DNA from 3 places in the Mesorhizobium sp. M0514 genome. Region 1 is predicted to be linked to each of the others. Evidence: predicted binding sites of a transcription regulator. Region 1 holds the regulator's gene; each other region holds the start of a gene.
The links. Region 1 encodes PhoB, which activates phosphate uptake and scavenging genes when phosphate is short. Its sites were predicted from a motif close to TGTCATNNANCTGTCAT; they were not measured.

Region 1 (8,001 bases):
CCGACAAGCTGAAGGTCGCTACCGTGGAAGGCATCGTGCCTTCGACGCAGACCATCGCCGATGGCACGTACCCCGTGTCGCGGCCGTTGTTCTTCTACGTCAAGAAGGCGCATCTGGGCGTCGTTCCTGGCCTCAAGGAATATGTCGAGTTCTTCCTTGATGACCAGATGATCGGCCCGGAAAGCCCGCTCGCCCAGTACGGCCTGGTTTCCGCTCCCGACGCCGAACGTCAGGGCCAGCGCGACGCCTTCGCCGCCGGAAAGACAATGTAATCAACGGACGGATCAGGGCGCGGATGAACTCCGCGCCCTGATTTCGCCGCTTGCCGCAACGGCGGCGGCGATCTGAATTTTCCCTGGGGTGGGTTATGTCGTCCTTGCTCGTACTCGCCATAATCATCGTCATAGGCGTGGTCGCTTTTGTGGTCGGCCGCCAGCGCGCCGCGGCGCAGGATACCGGCAAGGTCAAGCCGCATTCGCGCGCGCATTATCATGGCTGGTGGGCCTTTCTGCTCGCGGTCCTGCCTGCCGTCCTTTTGCTCGCCGTCTGGGATATCGGCTCTTCCTTCTATCTCGACCGGCATATCCATGCCGCTTTGCCCGAGCGCACCGCCGACACAAAGGTCGCCAGCGAAGCGCTCGACGCCAGCCTGGTGAAGAGCCTGGCCAAGGGCTTGCGCCGGCTCGATGGCGATACCGCACTTCCCGCTACTTTCGCCGAATTGCAGCCGCTGCTCGCCGCCAAGGGCGTGGCACTGGCCAGCGACACACAGGACTACATGATCCCGATCGCGGTCGAGGCGAACCAGGTCCAGGACCGGCTCGGCCTGTTCGGCGCCGTGCTGACCTTCGCGCTGTCGGTCGCCGGCGCCTTCTATGCGCTGAGGCAGATCGCGCCGCGCGCCAGGGCGCGCAACAATGTCGAGAAGCTGATGCTGTGGGGGCTGCTTGCGGCCTCGACCATCGCCATCCTGACCACGGTCGGCATCGTGCTGTCGATGCTGTTCCAGACGATCACCTTCTTCGAAAGCGTATCACCGATGAGCTTCTTCTTCGGCACGGTGTGGGATCCGCGTTTCGCCGCCGCCGGTTCCGGCGGCAGCCAGGGTCAGTTCGGCCTGATCCCGCTACTCGCCGGCACGCTCTACATCGCCGCCGTCGCGCTTCTGGTCGCAGTGCCGGTAGGGCTGATGTCGGCGGTCTACATGTCCGAATACGCCTCGCGCAGCGTCCGGTCGGTGGTCAAGCCCGCGCTTGAACTGCTGGCCGGCATCCCGACCATCGTCTACGGCATCTTCGCCGTGGTCACGCTCGGACCGTTCCTGCGCGACCTCTCAGCAGCCCTCACCGGCGGCTCTCCCTTCATCCAGGGCCAGAGCATCTTCACCGCCGGCCTGGTGATGGGCGTCATGCTGATCCCGGTCGTGTCCTCTTTGTCCGACGACATCATCACCGCGGTGCCGCGCGCAATGCGTGACGGCTCGCTCGGCCTCGGTGCCACGCGCTCCGAGACGATCAAGCGGGTGATCCTGCCGGCGGCACTGCCCGGCATCGTCGGCGCCATCCTGTTGACGGCGTCGCGCGCCATCGGCGAGACGATGATCGTCGTGCTGGCGGCGGGCGTCGCGGCCAATCTGACGGCCAACCCGTTCGAGGCGATGACGACCATCACCGTCAAGATCGTCAACCAGCTGACCGGCGATCTCGAGTTCAACTCGCCGCAGACGCTGGTCGCCTTCGCGCTCGGCCTGACGCTGTTCGCGCTGACGCTGGTGATGAACATCGTCGCCCTCTACATCGTGCGCAAGTACCGGGAGCAGTACGAATGACCGACATCCCCCTGGACACGATGGCGGGTGCCGTCGCGCGTCCGCGCCGCGACATCGGGCTGAAGGCGCGCTACGCCGCCGAACGCCGGTTCCGCATCTATGGCGTGATTGCGATCTCGGTGGGCCTGGCGTTCCTGGCCATCATGTTGATCACCATCGTCTCGAAAGGCTACACCGCCTTCTGGCAGACGACGGTGACGCTGCCGGTCACCTTCGACGAGAAGGTGATCGATCCCTCCGGCAAGCGCGCGACCGACCCTACCGTGCTGATCAAGGCGAACTATCCCAAGCTCGCCGAAAACGCGCTGGTGGCCAAGCTCGGCATCGATCCGGCCAACAAGCCGATGATGCTGAAGCTCAAGGGCTTCCTGTCGGAAGGCGCCCGCGTCCAGCTGCGCGACATCGTCTCCGCCGATCCGTCGGTGATCGGCACGACGCGTGACGTCGACATCCTGGCCGCCGCCAATCTCGACTCGGCCTTCAAGGGCCAGATCGACCTCGGCGTCGATGAAGCGCGCCGCAAGGTGTCCGACCAGCAGATCGACTGGATGAACAAGCTCAAAGCCGAAGGCGCGATGGCCGAGCATTTCAACACCGGCCTGTTCAGCTATGGCGCCTCCAGCCGGCCCGAGACGTCGGGCATGGGCGTGGCCATCATCGGTTCGTTCTACATGATGGTGATCGTGCTTTTGCTGGCGCTGCCGATCGGCGTCGCCGCCTCGATCTATCTCGAGGAGTTCGCCAAGAAGAACCGCTTTACGGACCTGATCGAAGTCAACATCAACAATCTCGCGGCGGTGCCGTCGATCGTCTTCGGTCTGCTTGGCCTTGCCGTGTTCATCAACTTCCTCGGCATGCCGCGCTCGGCTTCCTTCGTCGGCGGCCTGGTGCTGACTTTGATGACGCTGCCGACCATCATCATCGCGACGCGCGCCGCCCTTGCCGCGGTGCCGCCGTCGATCCGCTCGGCAGCGCTCGGGCTCGGCGCCTCCAAGATGCAGATGGTGTTCCACCACATCCTGCCGCTTGCCGCCCCAGGCATCCTTACCGGCACCATCATCGGCCTGGCGCGTGCGCTCGGCGAGACAGCACCGCTGCTCTTGATCGGCATGGTCGCTTTCGTCGCCGATTATCCGACGACGCCTTTCGATCCGGCGACCGCGCTGCCGGTGCAGATCTACATGTGGGCAAACGAGGCTGAGCGCGCTTTTGTCGAGCGCATGTCCGGCGCCATCATCATCCTGCTCGTCTTCCTCATGGCCATGAACATCACCGCGATCGTGCTTCGGCGCCGGTTCGAGCGGCGCTGGTAGAAAAAAGGCAATTTGGTATGAACATCATGACCGAACAGTCCCTTGAGAATGCAGTGGGCGACAAAATGAACGCCAAGTCGAACGAAGTCATCAAGATGCGCGGCGACAAGGTCGGCGTCTTCTACGGCGAGAAGCAGGCGTTGTTCGACGTCAATCTCGACGTCCGCCAGAACCAGGTGACGGCGCTGATCGGCCCGTCCGGCTGCGGCAAGTCGACCTTCCTGCGCTGCCTCAACCGCATGAACGACACCATCGATTCGGCGCGGGTGACCGGCAAGATCACGCTCGATGAAGACGACATCTACGACAAGAACATCGATGTCGTCGAACTGCGCGCCCGCGTCGGCATGGTGTTCCAGAAACCCAACCCGTTCCCGAAGTCGATCTACGAGAACGTCGCCTACGGCCCGCGCATCCATGGGCTGGCCAAGCGCAAGTCCGACATGGACCAGATCGTCGAGCAGAGCCTGAAGAAGGCTGCGATCTGGAACGAGGTCAAGGACCGCCTGCAGGAGCCCGGCACCGGCCTGTCCGGCGGCCAGCAGCAGCGCCTGTGCATCGCGCGCGCCATCGCCGTGTCGCCGGAGGTGATCCTGATGGACGAGCCCTGCTCGGCGCTCGATCCGATCGCCACCGCCCGTGTCGAGGAGCTGATCGACGAACTGCGCCAGAACTACACGATCGTCATCGTCACCCACTCGATGCAGCAGGCGGCGCGCGTGTCGCAGCGTACAGCGATGTTCCATCTCGGCTATCTCGTCGAGGAGGGCGCCACCGACAAGATGTTCACCAACCCCGACGACAAGCGCACCCAGGACTACATTACCGGCCGCTTCGGCTGAGCCGTCCGGCGGGTGAATTTTCAGGCACGAGGACCAAGATCATGGGTGAACATACCGTCGCCTCCTTCGATGAAGAGCTCGGGCAGATCAGCAAGCTGATCCGCGACATGGGCGATCTGGCAGGCTCGATGGTCAGCGGCTCGACCAGGGCGCTGCTCAATTCGGACAATGCGCTGGCACAGCGTGTCGTTTCCGACGACGCCATCATGGATGCGCGCCAGCGCGAACTGGACGACCGCGCCATCACGCTGATCGCCAAGCGCCAGCCGATGGCCAACGATCTGCGCGCCGTGGTCGGCTCGATCCGCATGGCCGGCGACCTCGAGCGCATCGGCGATCTCGCCAAGAACATCGCCAAACGCGTCGGCACCGTGGGCTTGAGCGTCACGCCGCGCGACCTCTCGCACTCCATCGATGCCATGGCGCAGCTGGTGCTGATCCAGGTGCAAGGCGTCGTCGAGGAATATGCCGCCACCGATGCGGCAGCTCTTGCAAAACTCAGGAATGACGACGAGCGCATCGACGTCAAATACACGTCCGTGTTTCGTGAGCTCTTGACCTACATGATGGAAGACCCTCGCAACATCACCGCCTGCACGCATCTCTTGTTCTGCGCCAAGAATCTTGAGCGCATCGGCGATCATGTCACCAACATCGCCGAAAATGCGTATTATGTGCTGACCGGCCAGCAATTGCCCGCCAATCGTCCGAAGCAGGACGAGACGGCGATGGCCACGCCGGCCTGATGAGGGTGAACTGCCTATGATCGCGCCACGCATCATGGTCGTGGAGGACGAGGAGCCGCTAGGCGTGCTCCTCCGCTACAACCTCGAATCCGAAGGCTATCACGTCGAGGTGGTGACACGCGGCGACGAGGCCGAGATCCGCCTGCAGGAAAACGTGCCCGATCTCCTGGTGCTCGACTGGATGGTGCCCGCTGTTTCCGGCATCGAGCTCTGCCGGCGGCTTAGAGTGCGGCCCGAAACCGAGCGGCTGCCGATCATCATGCTGACCGCGCGCGGTGAGGAAAGCGATCGCGTGCGCGGCCTGTCCACCGGTGCCGACGACTATCTGGTCAAGCCATTCTCGACGCCGGAGTTCATGGCGCGCGTGAAAGCGCTGCTGCGCCGCGCCAAGCCGGAAGTGCTGTCGAGCGTGCTCAAGGTCGGCGACATCGTGCTCGATCGAGAATCGCACCGGGTCTACCGCAAGAAGAGCGAGATCAGGCTCGGACCGACCGAGTTCCGGCTGCTCGAATTCATGATGCGCCATCCCGGCCGCGTGTTCTCGCGCAGCCAACTGCTCGACAATGTCTGGGGCGAGACGATCTATATAGACGAGCGAACCGTCGACGTGCATGTCGGGCGGCTGCGCAAGGCCGTCAACAACGGCCGCATGCCGGATGTCATCCGTACCATTCGCGGCGCCGGCTACGCGATCAGGGAAGACTAGGATCCTGCGCGTCGCGCCGTTGCCGGCCATTCACGCGACATGCTTGCCGGATTTGGGCTGAATACCCGGCGCAAAAATCTCCTGATCGACGAAGCCGAGCGCGCGCATGGCACAGCCTTCGCGGATCAGCGGCAGCTCGTTGGGCTCGGTGTCGAAGGAGATCGACTTCGAGTGCTGGCCGCCGGCGGTCTGGGCGATCGCTTCGCGCAATGCCGGTTCGATCAGGTCGAACGCGGCGGCGCTGACGCCGACCATGGCGACGGGTGCCGGATCGATCAGCGCAAACAGGCTGCCGAGGCCGAAGCCGAGCGCCTCGCCGGCCTTGCGATAGGCTTCGCGCTCCGGGCCGTCGGTTTCGCGGGCGCGCGCGGCGAGTGCGCGCATATCAGCGTCGCCGATATCGACCGGCTCGGCATCCTCGCCCATCATTTTGGCGCTGCGCCAGATGGCGTAGTTTCCGGCATAGGCCTCGACGCAGCCGCGCCGCCCGCAGCGGCAGAGCGCGCCGCCCGGACGGTGGATCATGTGGCCGAACTCGCCGCCCGAGGAATGGGTGCCGGTGAACAGTTCGCCTTTCAGCACCAGTCCCATGCCGATGCCGTGCGACAAGAGGATCGCGATGAAATTGTCGCGGTAGCGCTCGGGCTGGCGCCATTGCAGGGCCACCGCCATCATATTGCAGTCGTTCTCCATGGTGGCCGGAATGCCGAATTCCGCTTCCAACATGTCGGCGAAGGCAATGTCGGTCAGTGGCGTGATCGGCGACCACAGCATGGCGCGCGCCTGCGAATCGGTGATGCCCTGGATGCCCATGGCAATGCGGGCGATGCTCTGGACATCGAGGTCGGGATCCTCAAGCCGCCGCCGGACGATTGCTACGCATTCGCCAATCAGCTCGTCGCGCGGCTTGGTCAGCGTGTCCAGCCGGCGCTGTTCCTCGGCGACGACGTGGCCGGCATAGTCGATGACGGTGACGGACAGGAAATTGAGCGACAGCACGACGGTCATCACCGCCGCCGCTTCCGGGTTGAGACCAAGGCCCACCTGCGGCCGGCCGCGTTTCAGTGCGCCGGTCTCGCCAGGTTTGCCTTCAATCAGGATGCCTTCTTGAATCAGATCAGACGAGATTGCCGATATGGTCGAGTGGCTGAGGCCGGTGGTCGCCGCAATCTCGGTCCGCGACGGCTGGCCGGCCCGGCGCACGGCTGAAATCACCATCGCACGGTTGCGACGGCGCAGATCGTCGTGGCGGATTCCAACCGACATTTGTTTCCTCCCGGCCTCCTCGCGCCTCATGATAGTGAAGGCGTTCGACGGCACCAGCCAAATATTGGCAGACGCCGGCAGCCCTGTCATTGTTTATTGCGGACCTCGAAAAAATTCGGCAAGGCCATCAGAATCCATCAGAATCGATGTTGACAGCGCCTTATCATTGAACCAGTATTTTTTCGAGGCTCGAAAAAATAGGGCCTCTGTGTGCCGGCCCTCGGGCCAGTTTTGTCGCGCCGCACGCGGCGCAGGGAGGATTATGATGAACAGATTTGCAGCCGCCATGCTGGCGGGTGTCGCCATGTCGCTGGCGCTGGTGTCGGTCGCGCAGGCGAAGGACAAGGTCATCGGCGTGTCGTGGTCGAACTTCCAGGAAGAGCGCTGGAAGACCGACGAGGCGGCGATGAAAACGGCGATCGAGGCTGCCGGCGACAAGTACATTTCCGCCGACGCGCAGTCCAATCCCGGCAAGCAGCTGACCGACGTCGAAAGCCTGATCTCGCAGGGCGCCAACTCGCTGATCATCCTGGCGCAGGACGCCTCGGCCATCGGCCCGGCGGTGCAGAAGGCGCTGGACGAAGGCATTCCGGTCGTCGGCTATGACCGCCTGATCGAGAACAAGGACGTCTTCTACCTGACCTTCGACAACAAGGAAGTCGGCCGCATGCAGGCCCGCGAAGTGTTCAAGGCGAAGCCCGAAGGCAACTATGTCTTCATCAAGGGCTCGGGCTCGGATCCGAATGCCGATTTCCTGTTCTCGGGCTCGATGGAAGTGCTCAAGGAAGCCATCGACTCGGGCAAGATCAAGAATGTCGGCGAGGCCTATACCGATGGCTGGCTGCCGGCCAACGCCCAGAAGAACATGGAACAGTTCCTGACCGCCAATGACAACAAGGTCGATGCCGTGGTTGCGGCCAATGACGGCACCGCCGGCGGCGTTGTCGCCGCGCTGACGGCGCAGGGCCTTGCCGGAACGGTTCCGGTCTCGGGCCAGGACGGCGACCATGCCGCCCTGAACCGCATCGCGCTCGGCACGCAGACGGTGTCGGTGTGGAAAGACGCGCGCGAACTCGGCAAGAACGCCGCCGAGATCGCCTCGCAGCTTGCCGATGGCAAGAAGACGGGCGACATTGCCGGCGCCAAGGACTTCACCACGCCTGGCGGCAACACCGTCAAGTCGCTGTTCCTGACCCCCGTCGCGATCACCAAGGACAACCTCAACGTCGTCATCGACGCCGGCTGGATCAAGAAGGACGAAGTCTGCACAGGCGTCGCCGCCGGCAGCGTCGCGGCTTGC
Region 2 (8,001 bases), on a different contig from region 1:
CGGCTTGGTGATGTGATGGTTCGGCATCATGGTCGAATAGCCGCCGGTGAGGTTCGGCACGGACACGCCGACCATGGCGTCGATGACCTTGTCGGGATCGGTGGTGCCGGCCTTCTCGACCGCCTTCACCCACATGTTGAAGCCGATATAGTGGGCTTCCATCGGGTCGTTGGTGGTGCGCTTGTCATTCTTGATGAACTTGTGCCAGTCGGCGATGAACTTCTTGTTTTCGGGTGTGTCGACGCTCTCGAAATAGTTCCAGGCGGCGAGATGGCCGACCAGCGGGGCGGTGTCGAGACCGGCCAGCTCTTCCTCACCGACCGAGAAGGCCATGACCGGGATGTCCTCGGCCTTGATGCCCTGGTTGCCGAGTTCCTTGTAGAACGGAACGTTGGCGTCGCCATTGACGGTCGAGACGACGGCGGTCTTTTTGCCGGCAGAGCCGAATTTCTTGATTGCGGAGACTTCGGTCTGCCAGTCGGAGAAGCCGAACGGCGTGTAGTTGACCATGATGTCTTCGGCGGCGACGCCCTTGGCCTTCAGATAGGCCTCGAGGATTTTGTTGGTGGTTCGGGGATAGACGTAGTCGGTGCCTTCCAGCACCCAGCGCTTCACCGAGCCACCGTCCTCGCTCATGAGATAATCGACGGCAGGAATCGCCTGCTGGTTCGGGGCAGCGCCGGTGTAGAACACGTTGCGCTCGCTTTCCTCGCCCTCATACTGGACGGGGTAGAACAGGATGTTGTCGAGTTCCGAGAACACCGGCAGCACCGATTTGCGCGACACCGAGGTCCAGCAGCCGAACACGGCGGCGACCTTGTCCTTCGAGATCAGCTCGCGCGCCTTCTCGGCGAAGAGCGGCCAGTTGGAGGCCGGATCGACAACGACCGCCTCGAGCTTCTTGCCGAGCAGGCCGCCCTTGGCGTTCTGCTCTTCGATGAGCATCAGCATGGCGTCTTTCAGCGTCGTCTCCGAAATCGCCATGGTCCCCGACAGCGAATGCAGAATGCCGACCTTGATCGTGTCTTCGGCGGCCTTGGCCGGAGACGACATCGACAGGCCGGCGGCGATCACGCCCGCCGAAAACATTTTTGTTATTGTGGAGAAATTACCCCTCATACCGAAGACTCCCAAGCTGTTTGATTGCACCGCGACAATGCAAAGCAACTGCCGTGCCAAACGCGAAGGCGCCGCTCACGAAGATGGAATAGCCGAGCGTTATCAGCCGGTTGGTATATTAGCCTGGAGAAACAAAAAGGCAGCCGGTAAAAATTGATTGAGGCAAATTTGCGCAGCGCACATGGCTTTTGCCTAATTTTTGCCCAATTGAGACAAATGCCTAGTTTTTGATCTCCGGCCGTGTGTTCCGGGCTAACAATGTTGCGGTACCGCGCAAAAATAGGGCAAGCTCGCCCTTCAAAAGAGTGACGTCATGACATCTCGCACCTCATGCATTTCCGGCATCCTGCTGCTGATGGCAACGAGCGGCGCCGCGCGCGCCGATTTCAGCGAGGGCAAGCTTCCGGACGGCACCTATCATTGCGAGGTCTACCTGCTCGGCGCCTTCCTCAACCTCGGCGACATCACCATCAAGGGCAATGTCTATACCGGCCCGGTGACATTCGGCACCGCGACGCAAGGCTACAACTATCAGATGAATGCCAATGGCGAGATAACCTGGCTCGGGCCGCTGGGCGGCTATACCACCGGTGGCAACTCCGTCTCCATGACACAGGCAACACTGGACGGCGAGACCGCCCCGTCATTCGACATCATTCTGAAGCAGCCCGACGGCGCCTTCACCGCCTCGACCTGCACCAAGGGCTGAGCGATGCGTAGTGCCGCGCCCAGTTGCGGCAAAACCTTCCTCTTATGTCATGTGAATGTTGCCTAAGCAGACTAGGGCAACGGTGCGCCGTAACATCCACCCTGAGAGGCAGACACCATGGCCAATACACCGTCTTCATCCTCCCCCGTCATCCGCGAAATCATTGCCGAGCGCGTCTCGCGCCGGTCTCTTTTGAAAGGCAGCCTCGCCTCCGGCGCGCTGATTGCCGGCGGCAGCTTTGTCGGCTCCTTGTTTGCCGGCGAAACGCATGCCGCCGCAGCGCAGTCGACGCTCGGCTTTCCCGAGCTGAAGCGGGTCTACGACAAGACCCATGCCGCCGCCGAAGGCTATGAGACGACCATCGTCGCGCGCTGGGGCGACCCGCTTGCAGCCGGCCTCGCCGAATTCGACGGCAACAAGGTCGCGGCGGAGGAACAGGAAAAGCGCTTCGGCTACAATTGCGACTACATCGCCTTCATGCCGCTGCCCAAGGGCACGGTGAATTCCGATCATGGCCTGCTCTGCGTCAACAACGAATACATCTCGCCCAATGTGATGTTTCCGGGGATGACCGAGGGCGATGCCGGCAAGACGATGACCAGGGAACAGGTCAATCTCGGCATGGCCGCGATGGGCCATTCGATCCTCGAGGTGCAGGTGAAGGACGGCAAGTGGGAAACCGTGGCGGACAGCCCGCTCAACCGCCGCATCACCGCCAACACCGAAATGACCGTTTCCGGACCGGTTGCCGGCCATGCGCTGATGAAAACCTCGGCCGACGCGACTGGCACGAAAGTGCTCGGCACCAGCTATAATTGCAGCGGCGGTGTTACCCCGTGGGGCACGGTGCTGACCTGCGAGGAAGGCGTGTCCGACATTTTCGGCGGCGACCCGAAAAAGGCGCCGACTGCCGACCTGCTCGACCGTTACGGCTTCGACGGCTCCGACATCTATGGCCGCGGCCGCTTCCATGACCGCTTCAACCTCGACAAGGAACCGAACGAGGCCAACCGCTTCGACTGGGTGGTCGAGATCGACCCTTACGATCCTCAGTCCAGGCCGGTGAAGCGCACGGCACTTGGCCGCATGTCGCATGAGGCCTCGACCGTGGTCCTCAACAAGGACGGCCGCGTTGTCGTCTATATGGGTGACGACGACTATTTCGAATATATGTACCGCTTCGTCTCGGCCAAGGCCTATGACAAGGCCAACCCGGCCTCCGGCGCCGATCTGCTCGACGATGGCGTGCTGTCGGTCGCCCGCTTCGATGCCGATGGCTCGATGACGTGGCTGCCGTTGGTGCACGGCCAGGGCAAGCTTACCGTCGAGAACGGTTTTGCCGACCAGGCCGAGGTGCTGTTGAAGACGCGGTTCGCGGCAGATGCGCTCGGCGCCACGCCGATGGACCGGCCCGAGGACATCGAGACCAATCCGGTGACCGGCCGCGTCTATGCGGTGATGACCAAGAACAAGAAGCGCGACCAGTCAAAGGTCAATCCGGCCAACACGCGGCCGGAAAATCTCTGGGGCCATATTGTCGAACTGATCCCGCCCGGCGGCCGCGGAGCGGACGCCGACCACACGGCCGAAAACTATGCCTGGGACCTGTTCGTGCTCTGCGGCAACCCGAAAGATGCCAAGGTCGGCGCCACCTTCCATCCGGACACGTCGGACAATGGCTGGTTCGTCTGCCCCGACAACATCACCTTCGACCCGGCGGGGCGGCTGTGGGTGGCGACGGACGGCGCCAATGATTTCGACCTGCCGGACGGCGTCTATGGCGTCGACACCGAAGGTGCGGCGCGCGGCCTGCCGAAGCTGCTGTTCACCTGCCCGCATGGCGCCGAAGCGACCGGCCCATGCTTCACGCCGGACGGCACGACTTTGTTCCTGTCGGTGCAGCACCCTGCGGAAGATGCAGAGACGCTCGACAAGGCGCAGACGCTGTGGCCCGACTTCAGGGATGGCCAGCTGCCGCGACCGTCCGTCGTCGCCATCCGCCGCAAGGACGGACAGCCGGTCGGCGCATAGTGAGTCCTAGGAAAAAAGGGCGGAACGCGCCATGCGCGTTCCGCGTAGCGATCCCGGAGGACGGCTCAGATCGTCTTGGCCGACATTTGCGAAGCGATGTATTCGGCCTGGCGGATAGCCAGCGACACGATCGTCAGCGTCGGATTTTCAGCCGCACCGGTGGTGAACTGGCTGCCGTCCGATACGAACAGGTTTTTGATGTCGTGCGCCTGGCCGTGCTTGTTGACGACGCCGTCTTCCGCCTTTTCACTCATCCGGTTGGTGCCGAGATTGTGGGTTGAGGGATAGGGCGGCGTCGGGAAGGAGCGCGTCGCGCCGACCGCATCGTAAAGCGCTGTGGCCTGCTTGTAGGCATGGTTGCGCATCGCCGTGTCGTTGGGATGATCATCGAAATGCACGTCGGCGATCGGCATGCCGTGCGCGTCCTTCTCGTCCTTGTGCAGCGTGATGCGGTTTTCCGCGCGCGGCATGTCCTCGCCGACGATCCACAGGCCAGCCATGTGATCATAGTGGTCGAGCGCGGTGGTGAATGAACGGCCCCAGCCGCCGGGATTGAGGAAGGCGGCCATGAAGGGCAAGCCGAGCGACAGCGTCTCGAATTCATAGCCGCCGACAAAGCCGCGTGAGGGATCGTGCCGCGCCTCGTCGCGGATAATGCCGGCCATGGTGGTGCCGCGATACATATGCACCGGTTGGTCGAAAATGGCGTAGACCGAACCGGTGGTGTGGCGCATGTAGTTCTTGCCGACCTGCCCCGACGAATTGGCAAGCCCTTGCGGAAACTTCGCTGACTCGGAGTTCAGCAGCAGGCGCGGGCTTTCGATCGAGTTGCCGGCGACGGCGACGATGCGGGCCTTCTGCTCCTGCAGATTGCCGTCCTTGTCGGCATAGACGACGCCGGTCACTTTTCCGCTAGCGTCATGGTTGATCTTGATCGCCATGGCGTTTGGCCGGACCTCGAGATGGCCGGTCGCCTCACCTTTGGGAATCTCGGTGTAGAGCGTCGACCATTTGGCGCCCCATTTGCAGCCCTGGAAGCAGAAGCCGGTCTGTTGGCAGGAGTTGCGGTCGTCCCGCTCGACCGAATTGATTGCCATGTTGCCGGTATGACATTCCTTATAGCCGAGCTTGTCGGCGCCGGCCTTGAGCACCTTGAAATTGTTGTTGCCGGGCAGCCGCGGCCAGCCATTGGTGCCGGTGACGCCCATCTTGGCTTCCGCCTTGGCGTAGTAAGGCTCCATCTCGGCGAATGTGACCGGCCAGTCCAGCAGGTTGGCGCCTTCCAGCTTGCCGTAGGTCGAGAGCGTCTTGAACTCATGCTCCTGGAAGCGCAGCGAGGCGCCGGCCCAGTGCGTGGTCGAGCCGCCGACCGATTTGACGATCCAGGCCGGCAAATTGGGGAAATCCTTCGACACCCGCCAGTCGCCTGAGGTTGTGCGCTTGTCCGTCCAGGCGAGTTGGCTGAAGGAACCCCACTCGTCATTGATGAAATCCTCGTATTCGTGGCGCGCGCCGGCCTCGAGGATGACGACATCGACGCCTTTCTGGGCGAGTTCGTTGCCGAGCGTGCCGCCGCCGGCGCCGGAGCCGATGATCACGACCACGCCGTCGTTGTTGAGATCAAATGAAGCTGCCATGGTTTCCTCCCATGAATTCCTCTTTGCGGGGTTTCAAAACGACGGAGGGCTCAGAGCCACTCTATGTCGTCGAAACCGCGCGCGATGTAGCCGCCCTTGGAGTAGGATTCGCCCTCGTAGCCGAAGATCGGCCACACCTCCTGCTGGTTGTAGAGGCTGACGACGAGGCCGCCGCGGATGGACTGGAAGAACGGCGTCGCCTCGATCTGCTGCAGCACGGCGACGCGCTGCTCCTCCCAGCCGAGGCCGCGATAGCCGCCCTCGCCCGACTTCTTGTCGAGGTCGGCGATGCCGTCTTCGATCATCATCTTGTAGGCAGCGTCCTTGCCGGCCTGCTCGTCATGGCCTTTTACGGCGATGGCGTAGTATTTGTCGGGCACCTGATCGTGCGGATAGATGTCGCGCGCCATCTGGATCAGCGTCGCCATGGTTTCGGGCTTGAGCGCCGATGTCTCGAGCCCCCAGGCATTTTCAGGGCTGATGACGGCGCTGCCGGAAATGACGAGCAACGCGCCGATGCCGCCGCGTTTGAGAAGTTCACGACGTGAGAGCCTCGCGTCATAGATCGTGACCATTTTGTTCCTCCCTGCTTGCTGTTTGCGCCCTTGAACAGCGCCGTTGCTGGCGTCGCGCGGCTGAATGCGGCCGATAATCCCCTACTGGAAGCGCCCTCCACGCTGCAGAACCTCGATCTTGTAGCCGTCGGGGTCCTCGATGAAGAAAAAGCGCGCGATCAGCGATCCGTCGCGGTTGAATTCGACGATCTTCTTGGGGTTGAGGCCGAGCGCGCCGATCCGGTCGTGTTCACTGTCGAGATCGGACACCGAGACCGCCAGATGGCCGTAACCGTCGCCTAGCTCATAAGGCTCGGTGCGGCCCTTGTTCACGGTGAGTTCGAGCTCGAACCCCGTTTCGGCGTTGGCAAGGTAAATCAGCGTGAATGTCTCGAAATCCAGCCTGTCGGCGACATCGAGCCCGAAAGCGTTTCTGTAGAAATCGACGGATCTGGCCTCTTGGAGAACCCGGATCATGGAATGGATTGCCTTCGCCAAATCAGTCTCCGCCGCTGCATGCTGGAGGCGATTATGGGCGGCACGCGCGAAAGGTGGTGGCAGCCGGTTACCACGACTAAATTTGCAATCGCTGCTATGCCTGCGCCTAAAGACGAAAGTCCGATTGCCGATTCGGCCCACAAGGCCGAACATGCAGGGACAACCATAACTTGAAGGCGCGACACGCTGCGCCCAAAACCAACAATATCGGGAGGTAAGGATGTGCAGGGTTTTTGCCGGGCAGGATCCGGAAGGCTATCGACAGATCAACCGGTCGATCCGCATCGACGGTCACTCTACGAGTATCCAGCTTGAAGGAACGTTCTGGGCGCTGCTTGACGAAATTGCCGACAGCCAAGGCCTGACGACGCCGAAGTTCATCTCAAAACTCTATGACGAGGCGATCGAGATCAACGGCGCCATTCCCAACTTCGCGTCGATGCTGCGTACCACCTGCGCGCTCTATCTGCGCGGTCACCGGCCAGACATGGATGAGCTGACGCCGAAGCGCGAAGCGGCCTGAGGAAGCTAGCCTTCCGCCGCAACGTCGAGCCCGAGCCGCGCCATATCGGTGAACAGCGCCTGACGTTCGGAATAGGCAGTCTGTTCGCCGGTCACGATGTTGTCGACGACGGTCAGCAGCGACAGCGCGCGGACGCCGAAATGCGCCGCGATTCGGTAGAGTGCGCTGGTTTCCATATCGACAGCGAGAGCGCCAAGCGCCTGCGCTTCGGCAAAGCGGTCGCGCCCTTCAGGGTGGTAGAAGACATCGCTGCAGATGGTCAGCCCGGCCTGGTGGTCGATGCCGAGCTGGGCGGCGCAGGCCAAAGCGTGGGCGAACAGGCCGGGATCGGGCCCGGCGGCAGCATCGTAGAGGCCGAAGACCTGGCCGCTTTGGTCGCTTTCGGCGCGCACCGACTGCGAGATCACCAAGGAGCGCAGCGGCACGCGGGGTGTCAGGCCGCCGCAGGTGCCTGTGCGGATCAGCGTTTTTACGCCGTGAACATCCAGGAGTTCATGCGCATAGACCAGGAAGGACGGGACACCGATGCCGGTGGCCTGGATGCTGATGGGACGGCCGCGATAGAGACCGGTGAAGCCGAGTGCGCCCCGGCGGCGGTTGACGCAGCGCGGCGCCTCAAGAAATGTCTTTGCCATCCACTCGGCGCGTTGCGGATCGCCCGGCAACAGCACCGTTGCGGCATAGTCGCCCCTGGCAGCCTCGTTGTGCGGCGTCACGACATGCTCCCCAAAACCCGCCGCCCGTTTCGCCTGCAATCATGGCAGTGTCACGTCATTGCGCAAGCTTTGAATTAGGGCGCCCTAGGACTCCAATACATCCTTGACCACGGTGGCCAGTTGCTTGAGGGAGAACGGCTTCGGCAGGAAGCCGAATTGCGCGTCCGGCGGCAGGTTTCTGGCGAAAGCGTCTTCGGCATAGCCAGACACGAAG
Region 3 (8,001 bases), on a different contig from region 1:
CCTTGATCATGCGATGTGTCAGCGCATTGAGCGCCTGCGGCCGCGTCAGCGTGACGACGCCCGCCTTGCCCAACCGTTCGAAGCGGATCTCGTCGCCGCCGCCAAAATCCATCGTCAGAGAATCCCTCCCCGCGCCTGCGGGACTGAAGTGCTAAAGGTGGCGCATGGGTGCGTCAACCGGCGGGCGCGGTTTGGATTTTCGCAAGGGAACGCAACCGTGCTTTGCCCCCCGCAGAAAAGCGCGCAGAATTGCCGGGCGAAACAGCCTTTCTTCTGATGCAGGGACAAACGCATGACGCTTGAAACCGCAGCGCCGAGCCATGGCTGGGAGATGCGAAAAAGTTCGACCCGGATGATGTTCTCAGCCGCCCGCTGATGGCCAATCTGGCGACCGTGACGCCTGACGGCGCGCCGCGCAACGCGCCGATGTGGTTCATCTGGGAGGACGCTGCAATCTGGCTGCTCGGCTCGACCGGGGCAAGTGCTGTCAAACACCTCGAACGTGACCCGCGCGCGCCGTGGAGATCGTCCATTTCGACAATGAGGCCGGCATCCTGCTGCATCTCGGCCTGCGCGGCTCCGCCACCATCGAGCCGATGGCGCCGAACCGCTTCAAACGGCTGCTGCACAAATATCTCGGCCCGGAGGCGACCTGGAACCGCTGGTTCATCGACAATGTCGCCGACATCGGCCATCCGGACGGGCGCCTGATCCGGCTTGCCCCGAAGAGCATCTTCACCAACAATGTGTCGTTCTTCAAAACCGGCCCCGAGCTGGCGTGGCCGCCGAAGCCGTAAGCAGCGCGTTATCGACTGGCACAATCGTGTCGCATTGGTCAGCGGCAAGGCCTCGTGGTAAAAGCCGCCTCGACCCGGAGTTTTTGCGATGAACAAATTCACCCCCGCGACGAGCAACAAATTCGCGCCGGCAAAGCCCGGCGGTGCGCGCAGCGTCGACGAGATCACCGGCAGCCGCCGCTTGCGGCGCATGCGCAAGGCCGACTGGTCGCGCCGCCTGGTGCAGGAAAACCGGCTTACGGTGAACGATCTGATCTGGCCGATCTTCGTCATCGACGGCAAGAACACGCGCGAGCCGATCGCCGCCATGCCCGGCGTATTCCGCCTGTCGCTGGACCTCGCCGTCAAGGAGGCCGAGCGGGCCGCTAAGCTCGGCATTCCGGCGATCGCCACCTTCCCCAATGTTGAACTCAGCCTGCGCGACCTGACGGGATCGCACATCCTCGACCCGGAAAACATCATCAACCGCGCAACCCGCGCCATCAAGGACGCGGTGCCGGAGATCGGCATCATCACCGATGCCGCGCTCGATCCGTTCACCTCGCACGGCCATGACGGCATCTTGCGCGACGGCATCATCGTCAATGACGAGACGGTGGAACAGGTGACCGCCGCGGCCGTCATCCAGGCAGCGGCCGGCGCCGACATCATCGCGCCGTCCGACATGATGGACGGCCGCATCGGCGCCATCCGCGACGCACTCGACGCCAACGGTTTTTCGGATGTGGCGATCATGTCCTATGCGACGAAATTCGCCTCCGCCTTCTACGGCCCCTACCGCGAGGCGGTCGGCACCGCGGGCCTGCTCAAGGGTGACAAGAAGACCTACTATCTCGACCACGCCAATTCCGACGAAGCGGTGCGCGAGGCCGAGCAGGATATCGCCGAGGGCGCCGACATGCTGATGGTCAAGCCCGGCCTGCCCTATCTCGACATCATCCGCCGGCTGAAGGACGAGTTCCAGATGCCGACCTTCGCCTACCAGGTGTCAGGCGAATATTCGATGATCAAGGCGGCGGCCGCCAATGGCTGGATCGACGGCGAAAAGGCAATGCTGGAGAGCCTGCTCGCCTTCAAGCGCGCCGGCTGCGACGGCATTCTGACCTACTTCGCGCCGGAAGTGGCGCAAATGCTGAAGGGATAAATTCACTCCAGCACATAACTCTCTTTGACATTTCTTGTTTCGAAGTCCAGCCGACCACGCCCGCAAACCGACATGTCTTGGAACACGTCGGGATTCTTGATGCCTGCTTCGACACAGGCTTCTCTCAATTTGGCGGTGCAAATGACGATGCCCATGTTCTTCTGTTTGAAGATATGCGCATCGCCAACAATCTCCTCCTTGAAATAGAAGCACGCGCCTCCGGCGCGGTCGTAGTGGACGCCTCCATTCTCGCCGATCAAAAGCCTAAACTTCGACGATTCGAGATCCACGGCATCAATCTTGCGAACGATGTCGCAAAGGTAGTGCTTTGGTTCGATCGGCTTTCCGCTCAAATAGAATACGTCGCAGTCGTTAAACACGACCCCATCGGGGTCGACTGACTGCAGAACGTCCTTCAGGCGCTCGGATACAAGCCAGTAACAATGAAAATCTTCTAAGTCTTTTGGTGGCCTGCAATAGTCTGTCGCTTCAGGCCGTAGCCTGGGCGTCTCCGGGTACTCAGGAAAGCCGTATCCCCCAAACTCCGTCGGCCCGAGCAGTATGCGGGATGGCGGCACCAAAGCTTGGGCGTTTTCCAGCTGAAGACAATGGGACCCGCCGCGATATGTCGGTCCGATCTGGAAGAATTTTCCATGTTTCTTGAATTTCGCCTCTTTGCGGAAAACCCGCTCTGGGACTTGAGCTGGCCTATTCTGCGGGCGGTTCCGGTTGGCAAACAGTTTTGCAATGAGTGAAATAATGGTCACGTGCGCGCCTGCTCAGTCTACCGACTTTCGAGTTCAAGACTAAATCGCGTGAGAGTACCCGTCCACCTGCTTCGCGCCCGAAGTGGCGCAAATGCTGAAGGGCTAGCCGGAACCCGGACTTTCCGGGTTCCGGCTTTTCCTCACGCCTTTGGCAAATAAGGAATCGTTCCGGCGAGATCGGTATCGTCGATCAGCTGGAAGCGGCTGTCGCTGCCCTTCCGGCGCTCCGCCACAAACGGGGCGTATTGCGGATCGTTGGTGAAGGCCTCGGCTGCCTTTGCCGACGGAAACGCCATGATGGCGATCAGGCTGGTGTCGAGCGGCTTGCCCTCCAGCGTCTTCACATTGCCGCTGCGGGCGAGATACTTGCCGCCATGCTTGTGGACGAGGTCATGCACCGAAGCGGCATAGGCCGGCACCCATTTGTCGTCCTTCACCTTGATGTCTGCGATCACGTAAGCGGTCATTGTCCAACTCCTCATGGATCGGCACCGGACTGCCCGGTGACGTGACCGCTGCCTCGCATGGCGGCGCCGGACCGCTCCAGTCACAGAACTGTACCGGGGGTGCCAGTACAGCTTCTGTACTGGCTGAACTCAGGTTTTCTGAATAAGGTCCGGCAACATCTTTTGGAGCTCACCACATGACACAAGCCGGTTACAAGCAATTCTGCCCGCTCTCCATGGCCGCCGAGCTGCTCTGCACACGCTGGACCATGGTGCTGCTGCGCGAACTGGTGGCGGGATCGACCCGCTTCAACGATTTGCGCCGCGGCGTGCCGAAAATGTCGCCAACCCTTCTGTCGCAACGGCTTAGGGATCTCGAAGCGGGAGGCATCGTCGAGCGGACCGAGATCGCGACCGAGAAGGGCGTGTTCGAATACCGGCTGACCGAGGCGGGCCGGGATTTGCGCCCGGTTGTCGAGGCGATGGGGTTTTGGGGCCAGAAATGGGTCGAGGCCAGGCTGTCGCTCAAAAACCTCGATCCGTCGCTGCTGATGTGGGACATGCGGCGCAATCTGAACCCCAGTCCGCTGCCGGACGGGCGCACCGTGATACAATTCCTGTACCATGACCTGCCGGCGTCAAAACGATCGTGGTGGCTGATCGTCGAAAAGCAGGGCGAGGTCGATCTTTGCTGGTACGATCCGGGCTTCGACGTCGATCTCTACGTCTCGACCGATCTGTGCACCATGACCTCGATCTGGATGGGGCTGACGACAGTTCACAAGGAACGCGACAAGATCAGCCTGACCGGCGATCTCGACGTCGCCGGCAAGATGCAGATCTGGCTTGGGCTCAGCCCGTTTGCGGTGATGCCGAAGCGCGTGGCGGCTTGAGGTCCCTGCGCATTCCACAGATCGGCTTGCCTCTAAAAATACTAGTTTCAAAATGCAATCAGTTTGAATACTGATTGCAAATCACAACTGGTCACCGAAAGGGAGTCTCCATGTCCAAACTTCGCGTCAATGCCTTCACCTTGTCGCTCGACGGTTTCGGCGCCGGTCCTGACCAGGACCTGCAAAATCCGCTCGGCGTTGGTGGCGAATATCTGCACAAATGGATGACCGGCACCCGCACCTTCCATGAGATGGTCGGCAAGGATGGCGGCACCACCGATGTGGACGACCGGTTCACTGTCCGCAGCTTCGACAATGTCGGGGCCTGGATCCTCGGCCGCAACATGTTCGGCCCAATCCGCGGCGAATGGCCAGACGAGAGCTGGAAAGGCTGGTGGGGCGACAACCCGCCCTATCACGTGCCGACCTTCGTGCTGACCCACTACAAGCGCGACCCCATTGTGATGGAAGGCGGCACCGTTTTCCACTTCGTTGCCGGCGGCATCCACGCCGCGCTCGAACAAGCAAAGGCCGCGGCCGGCGGCAAGGATGTCCGCGTCGGCGGCGGCGTTTCCACCATCCGGCAATATCTGCAAGAGAAGCTCATCGACGAGTTGCATCTGGCGGTGTCGCCGGTGTTGCTCGGGAGGGGCGAGAGCCTGTTTGCCGGGCTGGATATGCTGAAGCTGGGTTACCAGTGCACCGAGCAGGTGGCGACAGCGCTCGCCACGCATGTGACGATCAAGCGGGTGTAGTGGCGAAGTGATAGGCGCAGGCTTCTTTCTCCCCGTTCTACGGGGAGAAATGCCCGGCAGGCAATGAGGGGCAGCGCTGCTTTTGGAGGTTAGCAGCGTCCGACGGCTGTGAATTCGTCGATGCCGGCGCTGCCCCTCATCCGCCCTTCGGGCACCTTCTCCCCGTGAAACGGGGAGAAGGAAAAGTGCTCAATACTTCTCCGGCACGTAAAGCTCGCGCGGCAGGACCTGGCGCTCGTACTCCGGGTTGAACACCCGCTCGGGCAGCGTGATTTCTTCGTGCGGCACGTCCTCATAGGGCAGTTGTTTGAGGAGATGGTCGATGCAGTTCAGCCGCGCCCGCTTCTTGTCGTTGCCTTCGACGATGTACCACGGTGCCTCTGGGATGTTGGTGCGGGCAAACGTCTCTTCCTTGGCCTTGGTGTACTGCTCCCAGCGCACGCGCGACTGCAGGTCCATCGGCGACAGCTTCCACTGCTTCATCGGGTCGTGGATGCGCATCATGAAGCGCATCTGCTGTTCCTCGTCGGTGATCGAGAACCAGTATTTGACCAGCGTGACGCCGGAGCGGACCAACATGCGCTCGAACTCCGGCACGTCGCGGAAGAACTCTTCGACCTGATCGGGTTCGGCAAAGCCCATCACCCGCTCGACGCCGGAGCGGTTGTACCAGGAGCGGTCGAACAGCACGATCTCGCCGCCGGCCGGCAGATGCGGCACGTAGCGCTGGAAATACCATTGTGACTTTTCGCGCTCGGTCGGCGCCGGCAGCGCCACGACGCGGCAGATGCGCGGGTTGAGGCGCTGGGTGATGCGCTTGATGACGCCGCCCTTGCCGGCGGAATCACGGCCCTCGAAAACCACCACTAGCTTCTTCTTGTGGTAGGCAACCCAGGACTGCAGCTTGATCAGTTCCGACTGCAAGCCGATCAGGTCGCGGAAATACTGCATGCGATCGATCGACGGCGGATGCGCGTTCTTGTAGATCTTGGCGATCTCCAACGACAGCGCCGGCTCCGAGATTTCCAGCTCATAGTCCTCGTCGAGCGTGTCGGCGAGTTCGGCTTCCAGCCAATCCCTGGCCGCAGAATTCTGCTTTAGCTCATTCATTTCCACTGCTCCGCTTGCCGGCTGACATGAAACCCTGAGCCGACTCGATATAGGCCGGCAATGACGGTTTTATTGCAAGCCGCCGGCCAGCCGGTCTTCACTGCAAAGCAGCGAGGCATTGCCGATCCAGCGCCCTGGCATGGCGACAAGCCGCTCAAATTGTCCTACAAATAGCGGACCCGTTCGGGCTTCCCCGCCCTTTCCTGCTAAAACCGCCTCCCCACCAAAACTACGAGGATCAGACATGGAATACCGCACGCTTGGCCGTTCCGGCTTGAAAGTTTCGGCGCTGACCTTGGGAACCATGACCTTCGGCGGCAGCGGGCCGTTCGCTGCCGTCGGCAATTCCGATCTCGCGGAGGCCTCGCGCATCATCGACACTTGCATCGATGCCGGCATCAATCTCATCGACACCGCCAATGTCTATTCCAACGGTCTGTCGGAAGAGATCATCGGCGAGGCGCTCGGCGGCAAGCGCAAGAACGACGTGCTGATCGCCTCCAAAGCGCGCATGCGGATCGGCAAAGGCCCCAATGACGAAGGCCTGTCGCGCCATCATCTGATCCGCGAATGCGAGAAGAGCCTGAAGCGCCTCAGGACCGATGTCATCGACATCTATTTCCTGCACGAATGGGACGGCGCGACGCCGCTCGAGGAAACCATCGCCGCGCTCGACACGCTGGTTGCCCAGGGCAAGATCCGCTATGTCGGCTGCTCCAACTATTCCGGCTGGCAGGTCATGAAGGCGCTCGGCATCAGCGACAGCCAGCACCAGCCGCGCTTCGTCACCCAGCAGATCCACTACACGCTGGAAGCACGCGAGGCCGAGTATGAGCTCTTGCCGATCTCGGTCGACCAGGGCCTTGGCGTTTTGGTGTGGAGCCCGCTCGCCGGCGGCCTGCTGTCGGGAAAATACCGCCGCGACAGTCCGACGGCGCGCCAGATCGGCGGCTGGTCGGAACCCCCGATCCGCGACGAGGATCGGCTGTGGCGGATTGTCGACGTGCTGGTCGATATCGGTGCGGCACGCGGCGTTTCGGCGGCCCAGGTGGCGCTGGCCTGGCTGCTCGGCCGGCCGGCCGTCAGCTCGCTGGTGATCGGGGCGCGCAACGAAGCCCAGTTGAAAGACAATCTCGCCGCGGCGAGCCTGACGCTGTCCTTTGATGAACGCCAGCGTCTCGATGCCGTCAGCCGGCCTCCGGTGCTCTATCCCTACTGGCACCAGCAGTTTACGGCGAAGGACCGCTTCGGCCCGGCCGATCTGGTTATGGACCGCAGCGTCATCTGACTTAAGGGCGCCGGAAGCCGCTAGCCCGCGATAAACCGCCAGACCTGCGGATCGGGCTCGATCTGGCCGCTGAGCACGAAATATTTGTAGAGCACGAGCAGGCAGATCGCCTGCTCGGCCCGCTCGTCGGCGAATTTGCGGCAATAGGCGTTGGCCGCCGCAACGATGCGCTGGGCCTCGGCCGGATGTTTCTCGAGATGGTGCACGCGCTCGGCCAGATCGCTGAAGTCGGGCGCCAGCGGCACATAATGGACATCGGGCTCGAGCTGCCCTTCCGCGAACCAGGTCTCATAGGTCGGCGGCGGCATCAGGCAGAGCGAGTTCGAGCTCATGATCCATTTCAGATTGGTCGCGACATCATTGCCTTCGAGCGAGATGATGTAGCGGTAGCGGCGCTGCTGATCGATGCTGAGATAGGGCTTGCGGTATTCCGCAGGTGCTGTCGCCCTCGGCGTGCCGACATCGCAGAACGGCAGATTGCGGGCTGCATCCAGCAACAAGGTGCGGATCGGATTGTTGAGTTCGCCGCGCCAAACGACGAGCGGATGCTTGTCGGCGAAGGCGACATCGTCGGCCGGCATGTAGAAATGACGGAACTTGTTCAGCTTGAACAGGACGCCGTTGCCGTTGTCGCCCGCTATCGGCCGGTCCTTGACGATCGACGGCATCTTCGGCACTTCGATGACGTCGCCGAATTCCAGGTCGATGCGCAGATCTGGGTCGAAATAACGGGTGAACTCCTTCAGATCGTAATAGTACATGCTGCGGTCCGACGGCAGCCGGCTGACCGGCACGGCCTCG

Region 2: NKI61_RS24360 (PhoX family protein) is a predicted target of PhoB. The motif match lies at 1,874-1,890, and genes of this name have one in related genera.
Region 3: ppk2 (polyphosphate kinase 2) is a predicted target of PhoB. The motif match lies at 5,973-5,989, and genes of this name have one in related genera.

Annotation. Positions count from the first base shown of each region.
Region 1 is NZ_JAMYQZ010000076.1:28-8,028, reverse strand. It holds gene NKI61_RS25040 (substrate-binding domain-containing protein) at 1-272, shown strand, start outside; gene pstC (phosphate ABC transporter permease subunit PstC) at 368-1,828, shown strand; gene pstA (phosphate ABC transporter permease PstA) at 1,825-3,141, shown strand; gene pstB (phosphate ABC transporter ATP-binding protein PstB) at 3,159-3,983, shown strand; gene phoU (phosphate signaling complex protein PhoU) at 4,025-4,729, shown strand; gene phoB (phosphate regulon transcriptional regulator PhoB) at 4,746-5,435, shown strand; gene NKI61_RS25010 (ROK family protein) at 5,466-6,701, opposite strand; gene xylF (D-xylose ABC transporter substrate-binding protein) at 6,967-8,001, shown strand, end outside.
Region 2 is NZ_JAMYQZ010000071.1:24,055-32,055, reverse strand. It holds gene urtA (urea ABC transporter substrate-binding protein) at 1-1,119, opposite strand, end outside; gene NKI61_RS24365 (hypothetical protein) at 1,433-1,828, shown strand; gene NKI61_RS24360 (PhoX family protein) at 1,946-3,859, shown strand; gene NKI61_RS24355 (GMC family oxidoreductase) at 3,925-5,496, opposite strand; gene NKI61_RS24350 (twin-arginine translocation pathway signal) at 5,547-6,071, opposite strand; gene NKI61_RS24345 (VOC family protein) at 6,153-6,548, opposite strand; gene NKI61_RS24340 (ribbon-helix-helix domain-containing protein) at 6,769-7,071, shown strand; gene NKI61_RS24335 (purine-nucleoside phosphorylase) at 7,077-7,787, opposite strand; gene cckA (cell cycle histidine kinase CckA) at 7,872-8,001, opposite strand, start outside.
Region 3 is NZ_JAMYQZ010000028.1:44,584-52,584, forward strand. It holds gene NKI61_RS14125 (enoyl-CoA hydratase/isomerase family protein) at 1-112, opposite strand, end outside; partial or broken gene NKI61_RS14130 (pyridoxamine 5'-phosphate oxidase family protein) at 376-456, shown strand; gene NKI61_RS14135 (hypothetical protein) at 519-797, shown strand; gene hemB (porphobilinogen synthase) at 886-1,941, shown strand; gene NKI61_RS14145 (imm11 family protein) at 1,944-2,708, opposite strand; gene NKI61_RS14150 (DUF1330 domain-containing protein) at 2,849-3,175, opposite strand; gene NKI61_RS14155 (winged helix-turn-helix transcriptional regulator) at 3,352-4,047, shown strand; gene NKI61_RS14160 (dihydrofolate reductase family protein) at 4,158-4,802, shown strand; gene ppk2 (polyphosphate kinase 2) at 4,992-5,912, opposite strand; gene NKI61_RS14170 (aldo/keto reductase) at 6,157-7,200, shown strand; gene NKI61_RS14175 (glycosyl transferase family 90) at 7,221-8,001, opposite strand, start outside.